DNA from 2 places in the Nocardioides sp. J9 genome. Region 2 is predicted to be linked to the other one. Evidence: predicted binding sites of a transcription regulator. Region 2 holds the regulator's gene; the other holds the start of a gene.
The links. The regulator HrcA, encoded in region 2, represses chaperone genes, less so after heat shock. The targets are predictions, from matches to a motif close to TTGGCACTCGNNNNNNNCGAGTGCCAA.
Positions count from the first base shown of each region.

Region 1 (4,860 bases), on a different contig from region 2:
CCGTGCTCGAGGAGCCGGTAGTAGTGCGCGAACGTCTCGATCGCCACGGGGTCGACGCCGGCGTCGACCATCTTGGCCCTCGCCAGCTCGAGCCCGGAGCTCCGCCCACTCATACCCATGTTGCCGATCGTAGGCTTGCGGCGTGACGAGTGGGCAAACCGGCCACGGTGCGATCGGAAAGCTCGCACTCCGCGACCAGCTGCTGACCGCGCGGCGCCGCCGGCCGCTCGCCGAGGTGGGCACCGCGGCGCGGGCGATCGCCGATGCCCTGCTCGCCGCGCCGGAGGTCCGACGGGCCGCCACCGTCGCCTGCTACGTCTCCGTCGGCACCGAGCCCGGCACCACCGACCTGCTCGACCGCCTGGTCGAGGCCGGCAAACGGGTCGTGCTGCCGGTGCTGCTGCCCGACAACGACCTCGACTGGGCGACGTACCACGGCCCGACCTCGCTCGCCCCCGCCCGCCGCGGGCTGCTGGAGCCGGTCTCCCCCACCCTCGGCGTCGACGCGGTCGCCACCGCCGACGCCGTGCTCGTCCCCGGCCTGGCGGTGGGCGCCGGCGGCCTGCGCCTGGGCCGCGGCGGCGGCTCCTACGACCGCGCCCTCGGCCGGGTGCCGGTGGGCACCTTCACGTGCGTCCTGCTCTACGACGACGAGCTGCTCCCCGTCGTGCCCTCCGAGCCGCACGACCGCCCGGTCACCGCCGCCGCCACCCCCGCCGGCATCACCCGCTTCCCCACCCGCTGAAGCTTCACGTCCGGCTCGTCGAGACGTCACTTGTGGCCTGTTGAGTGGTCACCTGTGGCGGGTCGAGTGGTCACGTCGTACGACGGCGCCACAACTGACGCCTCGACGAGCCACATCTGACCACTCAACGCGCAACAAGTGACGTCTCACCAGGCCACAAGTGACGTCTCGACGGACCCGGGTCAGCTGTCGGGGGTGAGGGTGAGCTCGTCCTCGGCGGCGTCGGCGACGGCCTCCTCGGTGAACGGCCAGGCGAGGGTCTCGCCGCGGGCCCAGAGGTCGGTCTGGTCGGTGTAGTTCGGGTGGAAGGCGTGGCCGGAGACGCCGGTCAGGTTGATCCAGCGCGCGGCGTCGAGGTCGTCCAGCGGCACGACCATCCGCATCGACGGGGCGGTGACGACCTGGTAGCCCTCGCTGGCGTCGGAGGCGGTCGCGTTGACCAGGGAGCTGCCGCCGGCGACGTCCCAGCCGCCGCGGTTGAAGAGCCACTCGACGACGCCGATGCCGGACTCCCCGAGGGTGGCCGAGCGCAGCTCGAGCTCGTGCAGCTCGCCCCACGACCACTCGTCGGCGTTGGGCGACTGGAGGGCGGTCAGCTCGTCGCGGGCGGCCATCATCGCGTCACGCAGGATGTCGTCGCGGCGCTCGACCTCGTCGGTCTCGACGTCGTCCCACCAGTGGTTCGAGGAGCGGCGCAGGATCCGCGACACCACGGTGAACCAGCGGTCGCCCCCGTCGGGCTCGAGCGCGGCGGGCAGCTCGTCGGCGAAGGTGCGCTGGAGCAGCTCGCGCCACACGACGTTGAAGTACGCCGCAGCCCCGCTGTCCGCGCTCTGCCGGTAGTTCCACGTGCGCAGCAGCCGCTGGCCGTCGGAGTAGTAGCCGGCCGGCAGGTCGATCTTGAGCAGGTACGGCGTCAGCGCCTGCCCGATCGCGCTCCAGTCGTCGAGCTGGATGGCTGCCATCTCGTCGACGCTGAGCTCGTCGTCGGCGGCGAGCAGCTCGTTGATCCGCGTCGAGCGGTAGCCCTGGTCCCAGTCGTCGGTGAGCCGCAGCGGGTAGCGGCGCGGGTCGATCACGGCCTGGTTGGCGGTCGCGATGATCCCGGAGTCCGGGTCGAGCACGTTCGGCATGGCGTCGTAGGGCACGTAGCGGCCCGTCCAGGCGGTGCTGCGGACCCAGCCGGCGGCGGGCGCACGGCCGACGTGGCCGGCCCGGCGCACCGGCACGCGCCCGGTGGCCTGGTAGCCGATGTGGCCGCGGGTGTCGGCGTACACGACGTTCTGCCCGGGGACGGCGAAGTCGGCGAGCGCGGCGCGGAAGGAGTCCCAGTCGGTCGCGAGGTCGAGGGCGAGCAGCGCGTCCGCGGTCGGGTGCGGCTCCAGCGCGGTCCAGGCCAGCGAGACGCCGACGTCCCAGCCGGCTTCCTCGGCGTCCAGGGCGGCCCCGGCGACGTCGTCGACCTGCTCGACGAGTCCGTCGTCGGCGACCTCGAGGGCGTCGAGCTCCTCGTCGACGTCGACGAGGTCGGTCAGCAGCGGTCCGTGGTCGGTGGAGCGGACGGTGACCTCGACGTCCTCGCCGTCGCGCACCTCGATGACCTCCTCACGGGTGGTCATCGGCAGCGCGCGGCCGCCGGACTGCCAGAGGTCGCCGGCGACCCGCTCGACGTACAGGTCGGTGACGTCGGGGCCGAGGTTCGTGAAACCCCAGGCGATGTCGCGGTTGTGGCCGATGACCACCCCGGGAACGCCGGAGAAGCTGAACCCCGAGACGTCCATCGGGCAGTCACTGGTGATGCGGCGGCAGTGCAGCCCGACCTGCGCCCACACGCCGGGCAGCGAGATGCCCAGGTGCGGGTCGTTGGCGAGGATCGGGGACCCCGTGCTGGTGTGCTCACCGTCGACGACCCACGCGTTGCTGCCGAGGCCGTCGCCCTTGCCGAGCAGGGCCGGCACGCCGGCGAGCACGTCGCGGATCCCGGCGAGCGCCGCGACGGTACGACGACCGCCCGGTGCCGGACGCTGCAGGAGCTCGGTGCCGGCGCTGGCGACGTCCTGGTCGAAGACGTCGCCGAGCAGCCCGCCCTGCTGGACGATCGGCGGGTGCCGGTCGAAGGGGTAGGCCGGGTAGAGCTCGTCGACGGCCTCGGGGCCGACCGCGGCCGAGGCCAGCGCGCGGCCGATCTCCTCCTCGAGGTTGCCGCGCAGGTCCCACGCCATCGCCTTGAGCCAGGCGATGGAGTCGACGGCGCTCCACTTCTCCGGGGTGTAGTCGAGGCCGGTCAGCCCGAGCAGGGTGTACTCCAGCGCCATCTCCGACGGCGAGCGGTCGGAGATGTAGGCGTTGACGCCCTCCGCGTAGGCGTCGAGCGCGCTGCGGGTGGCCGGGCGGAGCATGGTCAGCTCCTGCTCGGCGACCTGGCGCCAGCCGAGGGTGCGCACGACGAGGTCGCTCTCGAGGCCGTCCTCGCCGAAGAGCTCGGACAATCGCCCGGCGGTGGCGTGGCGGCGCACGTCCATCTCGAAGAACCGGTCCTGGGCGTGCACGAACCCCTGCGCCAGCATCAGGTCGTGCAGGGTGTCGGCGTAGATCTGCGGGATGCCGGCGTCGTCGCGCAGCACCCGCACCTCGGACTCGAGGCCGGGGACCTCCAGCTCGCCACTGGTCTGCGGCCACGGCCGGCGGACCAGGACCACCGTGGTCACCAGGCCGGCGACCAGCGCGAGCACCAGCAGGATCGCGATGCCGGCCATCCAGCGCAGCGCACCGGACCAGCTGCGGAAGCCGCGGCGGGTGCCGTCCTGCGGGGTCGCGGCGGGTGAGTCGTCCGTGCTGCTGCTTCCGTCCACCATGGTGGGCGCCATTGTGCCTGCTGGCCATGGTGGGACCGTGAATGCCCGCCCCCGGCGGGGTGTGCCGTATTCTTGGCACTCGACAGTCGAGAGTGCCAACCCGCTTCACCACGGAGTCCGCCGATGCCCACCTATCAGTACCTCTGCACCGAGTGTGGCCACGCCTTCGAGCAGTTCCAGAGCTTCAGCGACGACGCCCTCACCGTCTGCCCCGAGTGCGAGGGCCGGCTGCGCAAGGTCTTCAACTCCGTCGGCGTCGTGTTCAAGGGCTCGGGCTTCTACAAGACCGACAGCCGCTCCTCGAGCTCCGCGACGTCGACCGCGTCCTCCTCCAGCAGCTCGGACTCCAGCAGCTCCGGCAGCAACTCCAGCAGCTCGGACTCCTCGAGCTCCTCGAGCTCGTCGAGCAGCTCCACCTCCGGCAGCTCGTCGAGCTCCGGCGCCGCCGCCGCACCTGCCTGATCCCGCTCGTCCCGGCGGCCTCCCGGACCGCCTGTGGATGAGCCGCACGAGCGGTCCCGGCGCGACCTAGCGTCGCGGCATGGACTCGCCGCGCCCTCCCCTGCTCCTCCCGCTGCGCCACCGGGTCGCCGACACCCTCGCCGCGGTACGACGACGGGTGCTGCGCCGACGCCGCCTGGTCGCGGTGGTGCTCGTCGCCGGGGCGGTCGCCGCGTCCCTGCACACCCTGGCCCCGCCACCACCGGCGAGCACCGGCGTGCGGGTCGCTGCCCGCGACCTGCCGGCGGGCCACGTGCTGGAGGAGGGCGACCTGGTCGACGCACGCGTGCCACCGGACGTCGTACCGGCGGGGGTGGTGGGTGACCCTGCGGGCCGGGTGCTCGCTGCCCCGTTGCGCGCCGGCGAGGTCGTCACCGACGTGCGGCTGGTCGGCGCGGACCTCGCCGCGGGCCAGCCCGTCGGCACGGTGGCCCTGCCCGTGCGGCTCTCCGACGCGGGGCAGGCCGCGCTGCTCACGGTGGGCGACCGGATCTCCCTGGTGGCGACCGACCCGCGGGCCGGCACGGCCGAGCCGGTGGCCGACGACGCGCAGGTGCTGGCGGTCCCGGACGCCGCGCACGCGGCGGACGGTGCCCTTCCGGGCCGGCTGGTGGTGCTCGCGCTGGACGCCTCCGACGTGTACCGGGTCACGTCCGCCGCGGTCGCGTCCTACGTGACTTACACGTGGCGACCTAGTTAGGTTTCAGTGCTAACGAGCACCTCCACCACCACAATTCTCGGGATTGAGGAGAAATCATG
Region 1 is NZ_VLJQ01000066.1:14,257-19,116, reverse strand. Features, by position in the region: gene L615_RS09415 (UTP--glucose-1-phosphate uridylyltransferase) at 1-113, opposite strand, end outside; gene L615_RS09410 (5-formyltetrahydrofolate cyclo-ligase) at 143-745, shown strand; gene L615_RS09405 (penicillin acylase family protein) at 928-3,600, opposite strand; gene L615_RS09400 (FmdB family zinc ribbon protein) at 3,724-4,062, shown strand; gene L615_RS09395 (SAF domain-containing protein) at 4,142-4,801, shown strand; gene L615_RS09390 (MscL family protein) at 4,858-4,860, shown strand, end outside.
Region 1: L615_RS09400 (FmdB family zinc ribbon protein) is a predicted target of HrcA. The motif match lies at 3,673-3,699, and genes of this name have one in related genera.

Region 2 (4,860 bases):
GCCGGCCGAAGACCGACTTGTGGGGCGGGCGCACGTCGCCGGACGGCTGCTCCTCGCCACGGATGGCGGCGAGCTCGCGCAGCAGCTCCTCCTGGCGCGGGTCCAGGCGGGTCGGCGTCTCGACGGCGATGGCGACGACCAGGTCGCCGCGCCCGCCGCGCAGGCCGGGCACGCCCATGCCGCGCAGCACCACCTCGTGGCCGGACTGCGTGCCGGCCGGGATGGGCAGCTCGAAGGAGGTCTCGAGCCCGCTCTCCTCGACGTCGGGGAGGTCGGCCTCGAGCGTGGGCAGGGTGATCGTCGTCCCGAGGGCGGCGGCGGTCATCGGCACCGAGACCGTGCAGTGCAGGTCGTTGCCGTGACGCGAGAACACCGGGTGCTGCGCGACCTGGATCTCGACGTAGAGGTCACCGGCGGGGCCGCCGCCGGGGCCGACCTCGCCCTGCTCGCTGAGCTGGACGCGGGTGCCGGTGTCGACGCCGGCAGGGATCTTGACCGTGAGGGTGCGGCGCGAGCGGACGCGGCCGTCGCCGGCGCACTCGCGGCAGGGCTCGGGGATGACCGACCCGAAGCCGCGGCACGCGGCGCAGGGGCGCAGGGTGCGGATCTCGCCGAGGAAGGAGCGCTGCACGTGGGCGACCTCGCCCGCGCCGCGGCAGGTCTCGCACGGCACCGGGTGGGTGCCGGGCGCGGTGCCCTCGCCCCCACAGGTGGAGCAGTGCACGGCGGTGTCGACCTTGAGCTCGCGGGCCACGCCGAAGGCGGCCTCGGCGAGGTCGACCTCGATGCGGATCAGCGCGTCCTGGCCCCGGCGCGTGCGCGGCCGCGGGCCACGGCCGCCGCCGGCACCGCCGGGCGAGCCGCCGAAGAAGGCGTCCATGATGTCGGTGAACGAGAAGCCGGCGCCCTGGCCCCCGAAGCCGCCGCCGAACGGGTCGCCGCCGCGGTCGTAGGCAGCCCGCTTCTGCGGGTCGGAGAGGACCTCGTAGGCGGCGGTGACCTGCTTGAACCGCTCCTGGCTCTCGGCGTCGGGGTTGACGTCGGGGTGCAGCTGGCGGGCCAGCTTGCGGTAGGCCTTCTTGATGGTGTCGGCGTCCGCGTCGCGGGCGACACCGAGCAGCTCGTAGGGGTCCTGGCTCACTTCATCTCCATCACGTGGCTGAGCGGGGCTCAGCTCTCGTCGAGGATGCGCGACACGTAGCGCGCCACCGCGCGCACCGCCGCCATCGTTCCTGGGTAGTCCATGCGGGTGGGGCCGACGATGCCGAGCGACGCGAGCGCGTCGTCGGGGCCGTAGCCGGTCGCCACGACGGACGTCGTCGCCAGCTCCTGGTAGGGGCCCTCGGCGCCGATCCGGACGGTGACGGCGCCACCGCTCGTCGCCTCGCCGAGCAGCTTGAGGAGCACGACCTGCTCCTCGAGCGCCTCGAGCAGCGGCTTGATCGAGGTGTCGAAGCTGTCGCCGAAGCGGGCGAGGTTCGCCGTACCGCCCACGACGATGCGCTCGTCGGAGCGGTGGTCGCTCATCGCCTCGACCAGCGACTCCACGACCGTGCGGGTGGTGGCGTCGAACTCCGGGTCGCCACCCTCCTCCGGCGGGCGGGTGAGCGCGCCGAGCGCCGCGGCGGCGTCGCCGATGACCTGGCCGGTCGCCGCGCGGTTGATCCGCGAGCGCAGGGTGACCAGCTCGTCCTCGCTCAGCTCGGAGGCCAGCTCGACGTGGCGCTGCTCCACGCGCCCGGTGCTGAGGATCAGCACGAGCAGCAGACGGGTCGGGGTCAGCGCGACGATCTCGACGTGGCGCACCGTCGAGCGCGACAGGGTGGGGTACTGCACGACCGCCACCTGGCGGGTGAGCTGGGCCAGGAGCCGCACCGAGCGGTGGACGACGTCGTCGAGGTCGACGGCCCCGTCGAGGAAGCTGGCGATGGCGCGCCGCTCGGCGGACGTCATCGGCTTGACGGTCGAGAGCCGGTCGACGAAGAGCCGGTAGCCCTTGTCGGTCGGCACCCGGCCCGCACTGGTGTGCGGCTGGGTGAGGTAGCCCTCGTCCTCCAGCGCCGCCATGTCGTTGCGGATCGTCGCCGGCGAGACCTTCAGGTGGTGCCGCTCGACCAGCGCCTTCGAGCCGACCGGCTCCTCGGTGGCGACGTAGTCCTCGACGATGGCCCGCAGCACGGCGAGCCTGCGCTCCTCCTGCATGCCGACCTCCTGACGAAACCTCGTGGACTGCTGAGCTGATCCTGTCGCACTGGCGGTCTTGGCACTCCGCCAGCAGGAGTGCCAATCCTACCCGCGCCCCCGCGGTTCCCGGGACCGGCGACACGGCCCTTCCCCTCGAACGACACGACCAGGTAGGTTAGGCTCACCTAATGAAGCGACGACAGGAGGAAGCGGCCATGTCCSKSSGSMCSGKCCTCRMCKSCSCCSSCGMCGMCGCCCWSSSGCWCGCCGCSRCSGMCSGCMGCAGCGCACTGCTCACCCTGCACAGCGGCCTCGGCTCACCCTCCTCCCCCGACCGCGACGCCGTGCTCACCCTGTCGGGCCGCCTCGTGGCCGACGGGCCCGAGGAGTGCGCGTGCTGCGGCGAGCTGCGCGCCCGCGTGGCGCTCGACCTCGACTTCGCGGTCCTCGACCGCCGGGACGGACCGGCCGCAGGCCGGCTCCGGGTCCCGCTGGCCGCGTTCACCTCCCCCGACCACGACCTCAACCGCGGCTTCCTCCAGCGGGCCGTGGAGCACGCCAACGAGTGCCACCAGGACGAGCTGCGCCGCGCGCTGGCCACCCGCGCCGGCACCCGGCTCGGCGACCTGCTCGGCGTCCAGCTGTGCGGCCTGCGCCCCGACGGCGTCGTGCTGCGGTGGGTCGACACCACCGGCGCCCACCAGCACGAGCTGCGCTTCCCCCGCGCCGCACGCAGCGCTGCCGACCTCGGCGAGCTGCTCCGGTCCGAGCTCCACGAAGGGCTGTGCTGAACCTCCTAGGCTGGCCGCTGTGGGTTTCGAGGAGATAGCCGACCGGGTCTGGGTGCTGCGCCACCCGTGGTACGACCTCAACGTCACCGCGATCGGCGGCGAGCGCGGCATGGTCGTCGTCGACACCCACGCGTCGGCGGTCGCCGCGCGCGAGGTGGTCGACGCACTGGCGCGGCTCGGACCCGCGCGGCCGGTCGCGGTGGTCAACACCCACGAGCACTTCGACCACACCTTCGGCAACGCCACCTTCCTCGAGGAGTACGGCGAGCTGCCGGTCCACGCGACCGAGGAGGCCGCCGCACGCACGGTCCCCGCGGGCGAGCGGGCCAAGGAGGCGTTCCGGGAGTCCGACGACCCGCGTGCCGGGGAGGTGCTCGCGACCGAGGTCCGGCCCGCCGACCACACCTTCTCCAGCGCTGCGGTCGTGGACCTCGGCGACCGGCAGGTCGAGCTGGTCCACCCCGGGCGCGGACACACCGCCGGCGACCTGGTGGTCCGGGTGCCGGACGCCGACGTGCTGCTCGCCGGCGACCTCGTCGAGGAGTCCGCGCCGCCGGGGATGGGTCCGGACTGCTGGCCCCTGGAGTGGGCGACCACCCTCGACCTCGTCCTCGGCCTCCTGACGCCCGCGTCGGTCGTGGTCCCGGGCCACGGGGCCGTGGTCGACCGGCGCTTCGTCGAGGAGCAGTGCGACGACCTGCGCGCCGTCGGCGAGACCATCCGCAACCTCGCGTCCCGCGGTGTGCCGCAGGTCGAGGCGCTCGCCTCCGCGCAGTGGCCCTGGCCCGTCGACCTGCTGCACGACGCGGTCGCCCGCGGCTACGCCCAGCTCCCCCGCGGCGCCCGCCGGCTCCCGATGGCCTGACCGGCGCCGATGCGGGTACCACCCCCGCATGAGCGAGAAGAACGAGGAACCGCGGCTCGGCGTGCCGGACGAGGACCTGCCCGAGGACCTCGTCGCAGACGAGGACAACCCGCTCGCGGAGGGACTGCCCGACGGCGAGACCGTCGAGGGCCTGCTCACCGAGGGCAAGGAGGGCGACGAACCGGTCGAGGGGCCCGACGGCGACGACGCGGCACAGGACCAGAAGCCGCCGATCTGACCGTCACTGACCGTCGCCGACCGGCCCGCGACGCCCGGTGTGACGCACCCGTCGACGGCGCGGCACCACCGGCCGCGCGGCGCCACGACCTACGGTTGTCCGTCGTGGATCGCTACGGGACCGACGTGCTGTCAGGTGACTGGAGGGCGCCGAAGCGCGGCCGCGCGGTGGAGACACCGGCCGACCCGGGCCTGGTGGTCGAGGAGGTCACCACCGACTGGTGCGGCGAGATCGTCGCGGTGGACCGGGACCTGCACACGGTCACCCTCGAGGACCGGCGCCGGAAGCGTCGTACCTTCCCGCTGGGGGCAGGCTTCCTGCTGGAGGGCAAGCCGGTGATTCTCACGGCCCCGGTGACCAGGGCCGCGCCGGCCAGGCCCACGCGCACCGCCAGCGGCTCGGTCGCCGTGCACGACGCGAAGGCGCGCGTCGCCCGCCAGAGCCGGATCTTCGTCGAGGGCCGGCACGACGCGGAGCTGGTCGAGAAGGTCTGGGGCGACGACCTGCGCATCGAGGGCGTCGTGGTGGAGTACCTCGGCGGCGTCGACGACCTCGCCGACCACCTGCGCGACTTCAAGCCCGGTCCCGGCCGGCGGGTCGGCGTCCTCGTCGACCACCTCGTGCCCGGCTCCAAGGAGAGCCGGATCGCCCAGGGGATCATGAAGTCGCCGGTCGGGCAGCACGTGCTGATCGTCGGGCACCCGTTCATCGACATCTGGCAGGCGGTCAAGCCGCAGCGCCTGGGGTTCGAGGCGTGGCCGACCGTGCCGCGCGGCATCGAC
Region 2 is NZ_VLJQ01000138.1:736-5,595, reverse strand. Features, by position in the region: gene dnaJ (molecular chaperone DnaJ) at 1-1,141, opposite strand, end outside; gene hrcA (heat-inducible transcriptional repressor HrcA) at 1,171-2,202, opposite strand; gene L615_RS22615 (hypothetical protein) at 2,529-2,975, shown strand; gene L615_RS22610 (MBL fold metallo-hydrolase) at 2,995-3,840, shown strand; gene L615_RS22605 (hypothetical protein) at 3,869-4,078, shown strand; gene L615_RS22600 (DUF3097 domain-containing protein) at 4,183-4,860, shown strand, end outside.